One region of the Streptomyces rubradiris genome, then DNA from elsewhere that is predicted to be linked to it. Evidence: riboswitches for the same ligand, from Rfam matches in the RefSeq annotation. Region 1 holds a riboswitch; the other holds the start of a gene.
What was found. A riboswitch is a leader RNA that binds a small molecule or an ion and turns the genes downstream of it on or off. The one in region 1 is predicted to bind S-adenosylmethionine.
Positions count from the first base shown of each region.

Region 2: linked by a shared signal. The riboswitch ahead of Srubr_RS08350 (aminotransferase class V-fold PLP-dependent enzyme) and the one ahead of thrC (threonine synthase) in region 1 are both predicted to bind S-adenosylmethionine.

Region 1 is NZ_BNEA01000015.1:4,529,599-4,535,484, reverse strand. Features, by position in the region: gene Srubr_RS33435 (MoaD/ThiS family protein) at 2-277, opposite strand; gene thrC (threonine synthase) at 274-1,557, opposite strand; SAM riboswitch class I at 1,576-1,721, opposite strand; gene Srubr_RS33425 (glucosyl-3-phosphoglycerate synthase) at 1,879-2,823, shown strand; gene Srubr_RS33420 (alpha,alpha-trehalose-phosphate synthase (UDP-forming)) at 2,898-4,337, shown strand; gene otsB (trehalose-phosphatase) at 4,325-5,155, opposite strand; gene Srubr_RS33410 (DUF3263 domain-containing protein) at 5,226-5,450, opposite strand; gene Srubr_RS33405 (ABC transporter substrate-binding protein) at 5,568-5,886, opposite strand, start outside.
Region 2 is NZ_BNEA01000001.1:1,798,447-1,804,332, forward strand. Features, by position in the region: gene Srubr_RS08330 (NYN domain-containing protein) at 1-547, opposite strand, end outside; gene Srubr_RS08335 (hypothetical protein) at 595-834, opposite strand; gene Srubr_RS08340 (rhomboid family intramembrane serine protease) at 988-1,770, shown strand; gene Srubr_RS08345 (Lrp/AsnC family transcriptional regulator) at 1,767-2,048, shown strand; gene Srubr_RS08350 (aminotransferase class V-fold PLP-dependent enzyme) at 2,234-3,595, opposite strand; SAM riboswitch class IV at 3,743-3,859, opposite strand; gene trpD (anthranilate phosphoribosyltransferase) at 3,941-5,005, opposite strand; gene qcrB (cytochrome bc1 complex cytochrome b subunit) at 5,128-5,886, opposite strand, start outside.

The DNA of each region.
Region 1 (5,886 bases):
GTCAGCCGCCGGCGACCGCGGGGATGATCGAGATACCGGCGCCGTCGGGGGTCGCCGTGTCCAGGCCCTGCTCGAAGCGCACGTCGTCGTCGTTGACGTACACGTTGACGAACCGGCGCAGCTTGCCCTGGTCGTCCAGGACGCGGGCGGCGATCCCCGTGTGGTTCTTCTCCAGGTCCGCGATGACCTCGCCGAGCGTGCCGCCCTCGGCCGGGACCTCGGCCCGGCCGCCGGTGTAGGTACGCAGGATGGTGGGGATGCGAACGGTCACGCTCATGCGAGGCCAGCCTCTCGGAAGGAGTCCAGGGTCGGGCGGATGGTGGCGGTCAGGCCGGTCCCGGCGACCGCGTCCAGGGTCTTCAGGCCGTCACCGGTGTTGAGGACGACCGTGGTCTTGGCCGGGTCCAGCACGCCCTCCTGGAGCAGCTTGCGGGTCACGCCGACGGTCACGCCGCCCGCCGTCTCCGCGAAGATGCCCTCGGTGCGCGCCAGCAGCCGGATGGCGTCGACGATCTGCGCGTCCGTGACGTCCTCCACGGCACCGCCGGTGCGGCGGGCCACGTCCAGGACGTAGGGGCCGTCGGCCGGGTTGCCGATCGCCAGGGACTTGGCGATGGTGTCCGGCTTCTGCGGCCGTACGACGTCGTGGCCGGCCTTGAAGGCGGTGGAGACCGGGGAGCAGCCCTCGGCCTGGGCGCCGAAGATCTTGTACGGCCGGTCCTCGACCAGCCCGAGCTTGATCAGCTCCTGGAGACCCTTGTCGATCTTCGTGAGCTGGGAGCCGGAGGCGATCGGGATCACGATCTGGTCGGGCAGCCGCCAGCCGAGCTGCTCGCAGATCTCGTACGCCAGCGTCTTGGAGCCCTCGGCGTAGTACGGCCGCAGGTTGACGTTGACGAAGCCCCAGCCCTCGCCGGACGGGTCGCCGATCAGCTCGGAGCAGAAGCGGTTCACGTCGTCGTAGTTGCCCTCGATGCCGACGAGTTCACCGCCGTAGACCGCGGCCATGACGATCTTGCCCTGCTCCAGGTCGTGCGGGATGAACACGCAGGAGCGGAAGCCGGCCCGGGCGGCGGCGGCGCCGACGGCTCCGGCGAGGTTGCCGGTGGAGGAGCAGGACAGGGTGGTGAAGCCGAAGGCGCGGGCGGCCTCCAGGGCCTGGGCGACGACCCGGTCCTTGAAGGAGTGGGTCGGGTTGCCGGAGTCGTCCTTGACGTACAGGCCGCCGGTCACGCCCAGTTCGCGGGCGAGGTTGTCGGCCTTGACGAGTTTGGTCCAGCCGGGGTTGAGATTGGGCTTTTCGGCGACGTCGGCCGGGACCGGCAGCAGTGGGGCGTAGCGCCAGATGCTGGCGGGGCCGGCCTCGATGCGCCGGCGCAGTTCCTCGGTGTCGTAGGCGGAGAAGTCGTAGGCGATCTCCAGCGGGCCGAAGCACTCCTCGCAGGCGAAGACCGGTCCGAGGGGCACCCGGTGGCCGCATTCGCGACAGCTGAGGGCCGCTGCGGGACCGAGGTCCACGGTGGAGTCGCTGGAGGTTGCAACTGTCTGCACAGCCATGTGAGGCGAGGCCCTTTCTCCTCATCTTCCTCACGACGCATCTCGCCGTGAGACGGATTTGGCACCTTCCCTAGCCGGGAGCCTCGCTCGGAAGAAGACGAGAATCGGCTGGAGGGTTGCCGGGGCTTCATCGGGCCGTGTCCCTCTGCCCCTCTGGATGAGCTGTATGTGGTTGTCAACGCCGCTTGACCCCCCGACATGCGATGGTCATCGGCGTTGTTCAAGACTGTAACCGAAGGCCAGGACAGTTGAGATAGTCGTCCGAACCGCGAGATGCATCACACGGCGACGTGTGGTGGTGACAGTGAGGAGCCGCCGACCGTGCTGGAAGAAGTCGAGCGCTGGCTGGGCCGCCGCTCCTGGTCCGTGGCCGACCGCCCGCCGCACCAGGTGCTGGCCGCCAAGCAGCGCACGGGCCAGACGATCAGCGTCGTACTGCCCGCCCTCAACGAGGAGGAGACGGTCGGTGACATCGTCACCGTCATCCGCCGCGACCTCGTGGAGCAGATCCCGCTCGTCGACGAGGTCGTGGTCGTCGACTCCGGCTCCACCGATCGCACCTCCGAGGTCGCCGCGCGGGCCGGCGCCCGGGTCGTCCACCGCGACGAGATCCTGCCCCGCATCCCGGCCGTCCCCGGCAAGGGCGAGGTGCTGTGGCGCTCGCTGCTGGTGACCGGCGGGGACATCGTCTGCTTCATCGACGCGGACCTGCGGGAGTTCTCCTCCGACTTCGTGCTCGGCATCGTCGGGCCGCTGCTCACCGAGGCGGACGTGGACCTGGTCAAGGCGATGTACGACCGTCCGCTCGCGGGCTCCGCCGGGCAGGGCGGGCGGGTCACCGAGCTGATGGCCCGGCCGCTGCTGAACATGCACTGGCCGCAGCTGGCCGGTTTCGTGCAGCCGCTGGGCGGCGAGTACGCGGCCCGCCGCTCGCTGCTGGAGCAGCTGCCGTTCCCGGTGGGCTACGGCGTGGAGCTGGGCATGCTGGTGGACGCGCTACACCTGGTGGGCCTGGACGCGCTGGCCCAGGTCGACGTGGGGGTGCGCAAGCACCGGCACCAGGACGGTCAGGCCCTCGGCCGGATGGCCGCCGCGATCTACCGCACGGCCCAGCTCCGGCTGGCCCGGGGCCATCTGGTGCGGCCCGCGCTGACCCAGTTCGAGCGGGGCGAGGACGGCTTCGAGCCGCGTACCTACTCGGTGGACACCGAGGAGCGCCCGCCCATGGTGGAGATCGCGGAGTACGCGGAGCGGAAGGTGGCGTGAACGGTCGGTACACGGCCTGCTTCGCAGGTGGATCGCACGTTTGAGGGTTTACGGGCCGGGCTAGGTTGAGGCGTATGGCTTCCACGCGCACTGCTGTCGGCAAAGCTCGGGTTCTGGTCGCCTCCAACCGCGGCCCGGTCTCCTATCAGGTACGCGAGGACGGCTCGCTCGACGCCCGGCGGGGCGGCGGCGGGCTGGTCTCGGGGCTGTCCGCCATCGGGTCGGACGCGGACTCGGTGTGGGTGTGCGCCGCGCTGGGCGACGGCGACCGGGCGGCGGTGCGGCGCGCCGACGGCGGGCTGCTGCCGGTGGAGGAGACCGGCGGGCAGCGGGTGCGGATGCTCGACATCGACGCGTCCGTGCACGCCGAGGCGTACAACGGCATCGCCAACTCGGTGCTCTGGTTCGTCCACCACCTGCTGTACCAGACCCCGTTGGAACCGGTGTTCGACGCGGACTTCCGTCGCCAGTGGGCGTCGTACCAGACCTACAACCAGGCGTTCGCCGAGGCGCTGGCCGAGGAGGCGGCCGAGGGCGCGGCGGTGCTGATCCAGGACTACCACCTGGCGCTGGCTCCCCGGATGCTCCGCCGGCTGCGGCCGGACCTGCGCATCGGCCACTTCTCGCACACCCCGTGGGCCCCGCCGGACTACTTCCGGCTGCTGCCCGACGACATCGCGGCCGAGCTGCTCGGCGGCGTCCTGGGCGCGGACCGGGCGGGGTTCCTGACCCGGCGCTGGGCGGACGCCTTCACCGCCTGCTGCCATGAGGTGCTGGGGCCCGGCATCCCCTCCGGCACCGAGATCGGGGTGCACGGGCTGGGCGCGGACGGGGACTTCCTGCGCGAGCGGGCGCACCGGGCGGACGTGGCCGAGCGGATGGCGGCGCTGCGCGAGGAGATCGGCGAGGGCCGCCGCACGATCGTCCGGGTGGACCGCACCGAGCTGTCCAAGAACATCGTGCGCGGGCTGCTGGCGTACGAGCAGTTGCTCACCGACCGTCCCGAGTGGCGGGAGAAGGTCGTCCACGTGGCGTTCGCCTACCCCTCCCGCCAGGACCTGGCCGTGTACCGCGACTACACCGCCGAGGTGCGGCGGGTGGCGGACCGGATCAACGAGCGGTACGGCACGCCGGGCTGGACGCCGGTGGTGCTGCACGTGAAGGACGACTTCGCGCGCTCCCTGGCCGCCTACCGGATGGCCGACGTGGCGCTGGTGAACCCCATCCGGGACGGCATGAACCTGGTCGCCAAGGAGATCCCGGTGGTCTCCGACGAGGGCTGCGCGCTGGTGCTGTCCCGGGAGGCGGGGGCGCACGAGGAGCTGGGCGAGGACGCGTTCACGGTGAACCCGTACGACATCACGGGCACGGCGCGGGCGCTGCACGAGGCGCTGACCCTGCCGGCGGAGGAGCGGGCGGCCCGCTCCAAGCGGCTGGCCGCCGCCGCGACCGCGCTGCCGCCCGCCCGCTGGTTCCTGGACCAGCTTCAGGCCCTGACCGCTCAGCCGAGCTGAGCGGCGAGCGCCCGCAGCAGTCCCACGACCCCCTCCGGGCCGTCCACCACCAGGTCGGCCCGCTTCGCCAGTTCGGTGACCTCCGTGCTGCCGCTGCACACCAGCAGGCCGGGGACGCCGTCGGCGCGGAGGGTGTCGACCGCGGCGAAGGCGGGCAGGTCGCCGAGGTCGTCGCCGGCGTAGACGACGCAGCCGGCGCCGACGGCACGGGCGTGGTCGAGGAGGGCCACGCCCTTGTCCATGCCGGGCGGGCGCAGCTCCAGCACCAGGCGGCCGGGCTCGACGATCAGCCCGTGCCGGGCGGCGAGGTCGGCGAGGGGGGCGCGCAGCGACTCGAAGGCGCCCTGCGGGTCGGCGGCCCGGCGGGTGTGCACCGCGAGCGCCCGGCCCTTCTCCTCGGTCCAGACGCCCTCGCCGGCGGCCCGCTCCAGCAGGCGGGGCAGTTCGGCGCGGGCGGCGGCCACGCCGGGGTGCGGGGGCGGTGCGGTGACGGTGCCGGTGGCCGCGTCCCAGCGTTCGGCGCCGTAGTGGCCGAGGACGGTGAGGTGCTCCAGGCCGGGGACGCCGGCGAAGCCGCCGTGGCGGACGGCGACCTCGGGCGGGCGGCCGGTGATCACGGCGACGGAGGCGATCTGGGGGGCGAGGGCGGCCAGCGCGGGTACGGCGTCGGGGTGGGCGCGGGCCTGCTCGGGGTCGGCGACGATGGGGGCCAGGGTGCCGTCGAAGTCCAGGCCGATCAGCGCGGTGCGGGGCCGCTCCAGCAGCGCGGCGAGCCCGTCGCGGCCGGGCTGGGTCTGCGGGGTGGGCAGAGGATCCATACCGCGACAGTATCCGGCGCGGGCGGGGCTCACGCCTGAGCCGAAGCTCACGCCTGCGCGGGAGCCGGGGTCAGCGCTCCGCCCGCCGGGCCTGTCTGATCCGGCGCAGCCGGTTGACCGTGACCGGGTCGTGGGCGAGGGCGCGCTCGTCGTCCAGGAGGGCGTTGAGCAGCTGGTAGTAGCGGACCGGGGAGAGGTCCAGTTCCTCGCGGATGGCGCGTTCCTTCGCGCCGGGCCCGGGGAAGGCCCGGCGCTCCAGCGCGAGGATGGCTTTTTCGCGACTGCCCAGTTCCATGCCGGCCACCGTAGCGGCCGACGGGGCGGCCGCGCTCAGTTCGCGGTACTGCCGTCGGCCGACGGGAAGGCCGCGCTCAGTTCGCGGTGCTGCCGCCGGCCGACGGGAAGGCCGCGCTCAGTTCGCGGTGGTGCTGTCGGCCGCCGTGGCGGTCGCCTGGAGCCGGGTCAGCACGCCGGAGGGGCTGCCGTTCGGGGCGACGGCCTGCCCGATGTTCTGCTTCAGGGACGCGCTGACCGCCGCCCAGGAGGTCTTGCCGACGGGGTACAGCTCGGTGCTGGGCAGCTCTTCCAGGAAGGGGCGCAGGGCCTTGTCGGCCGCCTGGTCCGAGGCGCTCATGACGTTGGAGGCGGAGCTGGTGACCGGCAGCAGTCCGTAGGTGCGGGAGAAGTCGAGGACGTTCTTCTCGGAGTAGACGAAGTCGAGGAAGTCGCCG
Region 2 (5,886 bases), on a different contig from region 1:
CCGCTTCCTTCCGCGCCGACTCCAGCTCCGTACGCAGCCGTTCGGTCTCGGTCCGGGTGTGCTCGCGGGCCTGCGCCAGCTCCGCGCGCAGCCGCTCCAGCTCGGCCCGGCTCTCCTCGCCGGCCCGCTCGGCGTCCGCGCGCTGGGCCTCCTCGCCGGCCGCGGTGACCAGCTTCACCCAGCCCGCCGGGCGCAGCACGTAGGCCGCGGCCGCCACGTCGAGCGGGTCGGCGGCCGGGGGCGGGGAGCCGGCGTCGAGGGCCCCGGCGAGTTCCGGCTGCGCCTCCCGGAACCGCTCGCCGATCCGCTGCCGGAACAGCGCGTCCGTCTCCAGCGCCGCCGCCATCGCGTTCCCGGCGAACTTCGCCCGGCGGTTCGGGGCGAACCTGGCGTACTGCCTGAGCTGGGCGGGCAGTTCCGACAGGGTCAGCCCGCCGAAGCCGTCCGACACGATCTGTACGACCCGCCGGCGCACGCCGTCGGGCAGCGGACGGTCAAGCACCTCAGCGGTGCCGTCGCCCGGCCCCCCGCCTGCGGTCTCCACCATCCGTCACACACCCCAATACGAAAATGTCTCTCCGGGGGCCGCTCCGCTCAGGAGCCGGCGCCCGGCCTGTCCACGAGTTCCACCTGGTCCACCGCGTTGCACCAGCGGCAGCGCACCGACTCGATGGTCTCACTGACCACCTCGCGCTCCTCCACCGTCGGCTCACCGGCCAGGTCCAGGTGCGTGAACTCGACGACCTTCGACGAGCGGGTCACGTCGAAACGGGTGAGGTTGCCGCAGAGGGTGCAGCGCCACCGGGTCGTGGCAGTCGGCAGGGGAACCGTCATCGCGCTGGTCCGCTTCCTTCTCGTGTCGGTCCGCGCCGCTCCCCGACGCGTGTGGCTCGTAACCCTACGGCCTGGCGGGCGCCCGCCGCCTGTCCCTTCCGTGCGGCGAGGCGGTCTGTCAGCTTGCGTCCCGTTACGTCATGCTCTGTAGTCATGATCAGCTCCAGGAGCACGGCGGCCGGCAGGACCCTCAGAGCGGTCCGGGACACCCCGGCGCCGGTGACATACGGCCTCATCGCCCTGTGCTGTGTGCTCTTCGCCCTCGGCCCGGCCTCCGGGCTGGTCCCGGGGTACGGCACCGGGGACGCGCTGCTCGCCGCGCAGCGGGCGTACTTCCGGCGCTGGGGGGTGGTCCCGGCCGAGCTGTTCGACGGGCCGGCCGGGGCCGCGCTCACCCCGGCCACCGCGCTGTTCGTGCACGGCAGCTGGGTGCACCTGCTCGGCAACATGCTCTTCCTCTTCGTCTTCGGAGCGATGACCGAGGAACGGATGGGCCGGGTGGAGTTCGCCCTCTTCTACGTCGGCTGCGGCTGCGGCGCCCTGCTCGGCTACGCGGTGGCCAACGCCGCCTCCGGAGAGTCGCTGGTCGGCGCCTCCGGTGCGGTCTCGGCGGTCCTCGGAGCCTTCCTGTACCTGTTCCCCCGTGCGCGGGTGACCAGTCTGCTGCCGTTCCTGTTCTTCCTGCCGCTGCGCTTCCCGGCCTGGGTCGTGCTGCCCTGCTGGGCGGCCCTGCAGTGGCTGGCGGCCGAGCGCGCGCCCGACGGGCCCGGGGTGGCCTACCTCGCCCACCTGGTGGGTTTCGGCCTGGGCTTCGGCTACGCGTGGGTGCGCTACGGCAGGAGGAAGGGCGCGAAGGGCACAGCGGCGGGTGACGGGCGGGCGACTAGAGTGAAGGACGCACCGGCTCCGGTCACCGAGGGAGAGAGACAACCGTGATCACCGCGATCGTCCTGATCAAGACCAGCGTGGACCGGATCCCCGAGATCGCCGAACGGATCGCCGCGCTGGAGAACGTGAGCGAGGTCTTCTCGGTCACCGGCACCTACGACCTGATCGCCATGGTCCGGGTCGCCCGGCACGAGGACCTCGCCGAGGTCATCCCCGGCCGCATCAGCAAGATCCCCGGCGTGCAGGGCACGGACACGCACGTCGCGTTCCGCACCTACTCCCAGCACGACCTGGAAGCCGCGTTCGCGATCGGCCTGGACAGCTAGACCGGCGCCGCACCGCCGCACCGCCGCACCGCCACCGCCGGTGCCGCCGCGGCAGGCCGCGGGCCCGGGAGCCGTCGGCGGCCCGGCCCGCGAACAGGGTGGTGCCCACGAGGGCGACGGCCCGCGTGTCCGTGCCCGCGGGCATCCGCCGCGTCCTACGCGCCCGCCCGGCCGCCGGGCGCCGCTCACACCGCCGGTACGCAGCGGCCCTCCTCCGTGCGGTACTGCCACTTCGCGCCGTCCCGGACCAGTTCCCTGACGGCGTTCACGAAGCGGTCCACGTGCTCGTCGGGGGTGCCCGCGCCGAAGCTGACGCGGATGGCGTTGAGGGACTTCTCGCCGGGGGCCGCCTCGGGGGCGCCGCACTCGCCCTGGGTCTGCGGGTCGCTGCCGAGCAGGGTGCGCACCAGCGGGTGGGCGCAGAAGAGGCCGTCGCGGACGCCGATGCCGTACTCGGCGGAGAGCGCGGCGGCGAAGTGGGAGCTGTTCCAGCCGTCGACGACGAAGGAGAGGACGCCGACGCGCGGGGCGTCGTCGCCGAACAGGGACAGCACGCGCACCTCGGGCACCTCGGCCAGGCCCGCGCGGACCTTGGCGATCAGGTGCTGTTCACGGGCGACCAGGGTGTCCCAGCCGGCCTCGGTGAGGGCCTTGCAGGCGGCGGCGATGGCGTAGGCGCCGATGACGTTCGGGGAGCCGGCCTCGTGGCGGGCCGCGGTCTCGTGCCACTCGACGGCCACCCCGCCGTCCTCGCGCCGGGTCACCCGGCGGCTGGCGCCGCCGCCCGCGAGGTAGGGCTCGGCCGCCTGGAGCCAGTCGGCGCGGCCGGCCAGCACACCGGAGCCGAAGGGGGCGTACAGCTTGTGGCCGGAGAAGGCGATCCAGTCGACGTCGAGGTCGGTGACGGACACCGGGTGGTGCGGAGCGAGCTGGGCGGCGTCCAGGACGATCCGGGCGCCGTGGGCGTGCGCGGCGGCGGCCAGTTCGCGCACCGGCCACAGCTCGCCGGTGACGTTGGAGGCGCCGGTGACACAGACCAGGGCGGGGCCGTACGGGTCGCGGTCGGCCAGGGCCCGCTCCAGGATCTCGACGGCCTGGCCGGGGGTGCGCGGGGCGTCGAGGTAGGTGACGTGCGCGTGCTGCCAGGGCAGCAGGGAGGCGTGGTGCTCGGTCTCGAACACGAAGACCTGGCAGCCGGCCGGGATCGCCCGGGCCAGCAGGTTCAGGGAGTCGGTGGTCGAGCGGGTGAAGACGACCTGGTCGCCGGCCCGGCAGCCGAGGAACTCCGCGACCGTCCTGCGGGCGTTCTCGAACAGGTCGGTGGAGAGCTGGGAGAGGTAGCCGGCCCCGCGGTGGACGCTGCCGTAGTACGGGGCGTAGGCGGCGACGTCGTCCCAGACGCGCTGGAGGGCGGGGGCGCTGGCCGCGTAGTCGAGGGCCGCGTAGGTGACCTCCCCGCCGGTGACCAGCGGGACGGTGACATCCCGCCCCAGAACGGGCAGAGGGGTGCAAAGCGACTGGTCGGCGGCAGCGGTGGAGACGGACATGGCGGACTCCCGTGACGGAATACGAGGAAAGCTGAAGGAAAGCGAGAGAAAAGGGAAAGGGTGTGCGGAGGCGGGGCTCTGCGGCCCTAACGCATTCGCTTGCTCACGGAAGACTCCTCGACGACCAGGATCCCTGGTGGCACGAGGGATCCGCGCTTGCCGTGGACCTTGCTGTCCACGGCCTGGTCTTCACCCGGGGCACCCCGCCACGGACGGAGGGTTGCCGGACAGTCGGCCGGGGCCTCATGACTGTCACTCATGACCTGGTAGAGGAACGTACGTGAAGTGATCGCCGTCCCGCAACCCGGTGTCCGGATCGCGGGACGGCCCGCCCTGCCGGGCCGGTCAGGCGTTGCTGGCGGCCACCCAGCGCTCCAGCGCCCGCCGGGCCGCCCCGGAGTCGATGGACTCGGCGGCCTTCGCGAGCCCCGCGCGGATCTGGTCGGCGAGCGGCTCGTCCGTCGGGTCCAGCGCCACCAGCGCCGCCGCCGCGTTCAGCTCCACGGCGTCCCGTACGGCACCCCGCTCGCCGTCCAGCAGCCTGCGGGCGACCTCCGCGTTGTGGGCCGGGTCGCCGCCGCGCAGGGCCTCCACCGGGACCAGGTCGATGCCGACGTCCCGGGGGTCGAAGGACTCCTCGGTGACCTTGCCGTCGCGCACCACCCACACCCGGGAGGTGGCGGTCGTGGTCAGTTCGTCCAGCCCGTCGTCACCGCGGAAGACCAGCGAGGAGTTGCCGCGTTCGGCGAGCACGCCCGCGACGATCGGCGCCTCGCGGGCGACGGCCACGCCGATCGCCTGGGCCCTCACCTGCGCCGGGTTGGTCAGCGGGCCGAGCAGGTTGAACACCGTCCGGATGCCCAACTGGCCGCGCGCGGCGCCGACGTGGCGCAGCGCGGGGTGGAACTTCACGGCGAAGCAGAAGGTGATGCCGGCCTCCTCCGCGACCTCGGCCACCCGGCGGGGCGTCAGGTCGAGGTTGACCCCGAGCTTCTCCAGCACGTCGGAGGAGCCGGATGCCGAGGACGCGGCCCGGTTGCCGTGCTTGACGACCTTCGCGCCCGTGCCGGCGACGACGAGCGAGGCCATCGTGGAGATGTTCACCGTCTTGGCCCCGTCGCCACCGGTGCCGACGATGTCGACGGTGCGGCCGGGCACCTCGATCACGTTCGCGTGCCGGTACATGGCGCGGACCAGGCCGGTGATCTCCTGGACCGTCTGTCCCTTCGCCCGCAGGGCCACCGCGAACCCGGCGATCTGCGCGTCGGTCGCCTCGCCGCGCATGATCTTGTCCATCGCCCAGGCGGTGTCGTCCGCGGCGAGGTCCCGGCCCTCCAGCAGGCCGTTCAGCAGGGCGGGCCAGGAGCGGCCCGCCGCGGTGTCGCCTCCAGCGGGGGTCACAGCGCTCATCAGCCGCTCCTTGTCCAAGATGCCTGCTCGTCGTACACCACCCTATCCAGCCGCAGGCGCGCCGAGGGGCCCCGTCCGGGTCGCGGACGGGGCCCCTCGGCGCGCCGGGGACCGGCCGGGGATCAGTGGTGGCCGTGGCCGCTCGCGATCTCCTTGTACTCGTCGACGGTCGGCTTGGGGATCTGGCTGTCCTCGCCGTAGTAGGCGTGGGACAGCTTCACGCGCAGCTTCTCCGAGGCCGGGACCTTGCGCTCGACGCCGTTCTCGTCGACCGTCGGGCCGATCTCGGCCGGCGTGTACTGCTTGTGCGAGGTGAGGGTGTGCAGCTGCTCCTGGCTGAGCGGCTCGTGCACCTCGATGTACTCGCCGTGCGGGAGCCGCTTGACGATGCCGGTCTCGCGGCCGTGCAGCACCTTGTCGCGGTCCCGGCGCTGCAGGCCCAGGCAGATCCGCTTGGTGACGATGAAGGCGATGACCGGGCCGACGAAGTAGGCGATCCGGACGAACCAGGTGACGGCGTTGATCGACAGGTGGAAGTGGGTGGCGACGATGTCGTTGCCGCCGCCGATCAGCATCACGAAGTACACGGTCAGCCAGGCGACGCCGAACGCGGTGCGGGTGGCGGCGTTGCGCGGGCGGTCCAGGATGTGGTGCTCGCGCTTGTCGCCGGTGATCCAGGACTCGATGAACGGGTAGACCGCGATGGCCACGAGGATCAGGCCGAACACGAGCAGCGGGATGAACACGCCCAGGACGAGGGTGTGCCCCAAGAAGTCGATCTCCCAGCCCGGCATGGCGCGGATGAGGCCCTCGGCCATGCCCATGTACCAGTCGGGCTGGGCGCCGGTGGAGACGTGGTCGGGGCGGTAAGGGCCCATGGC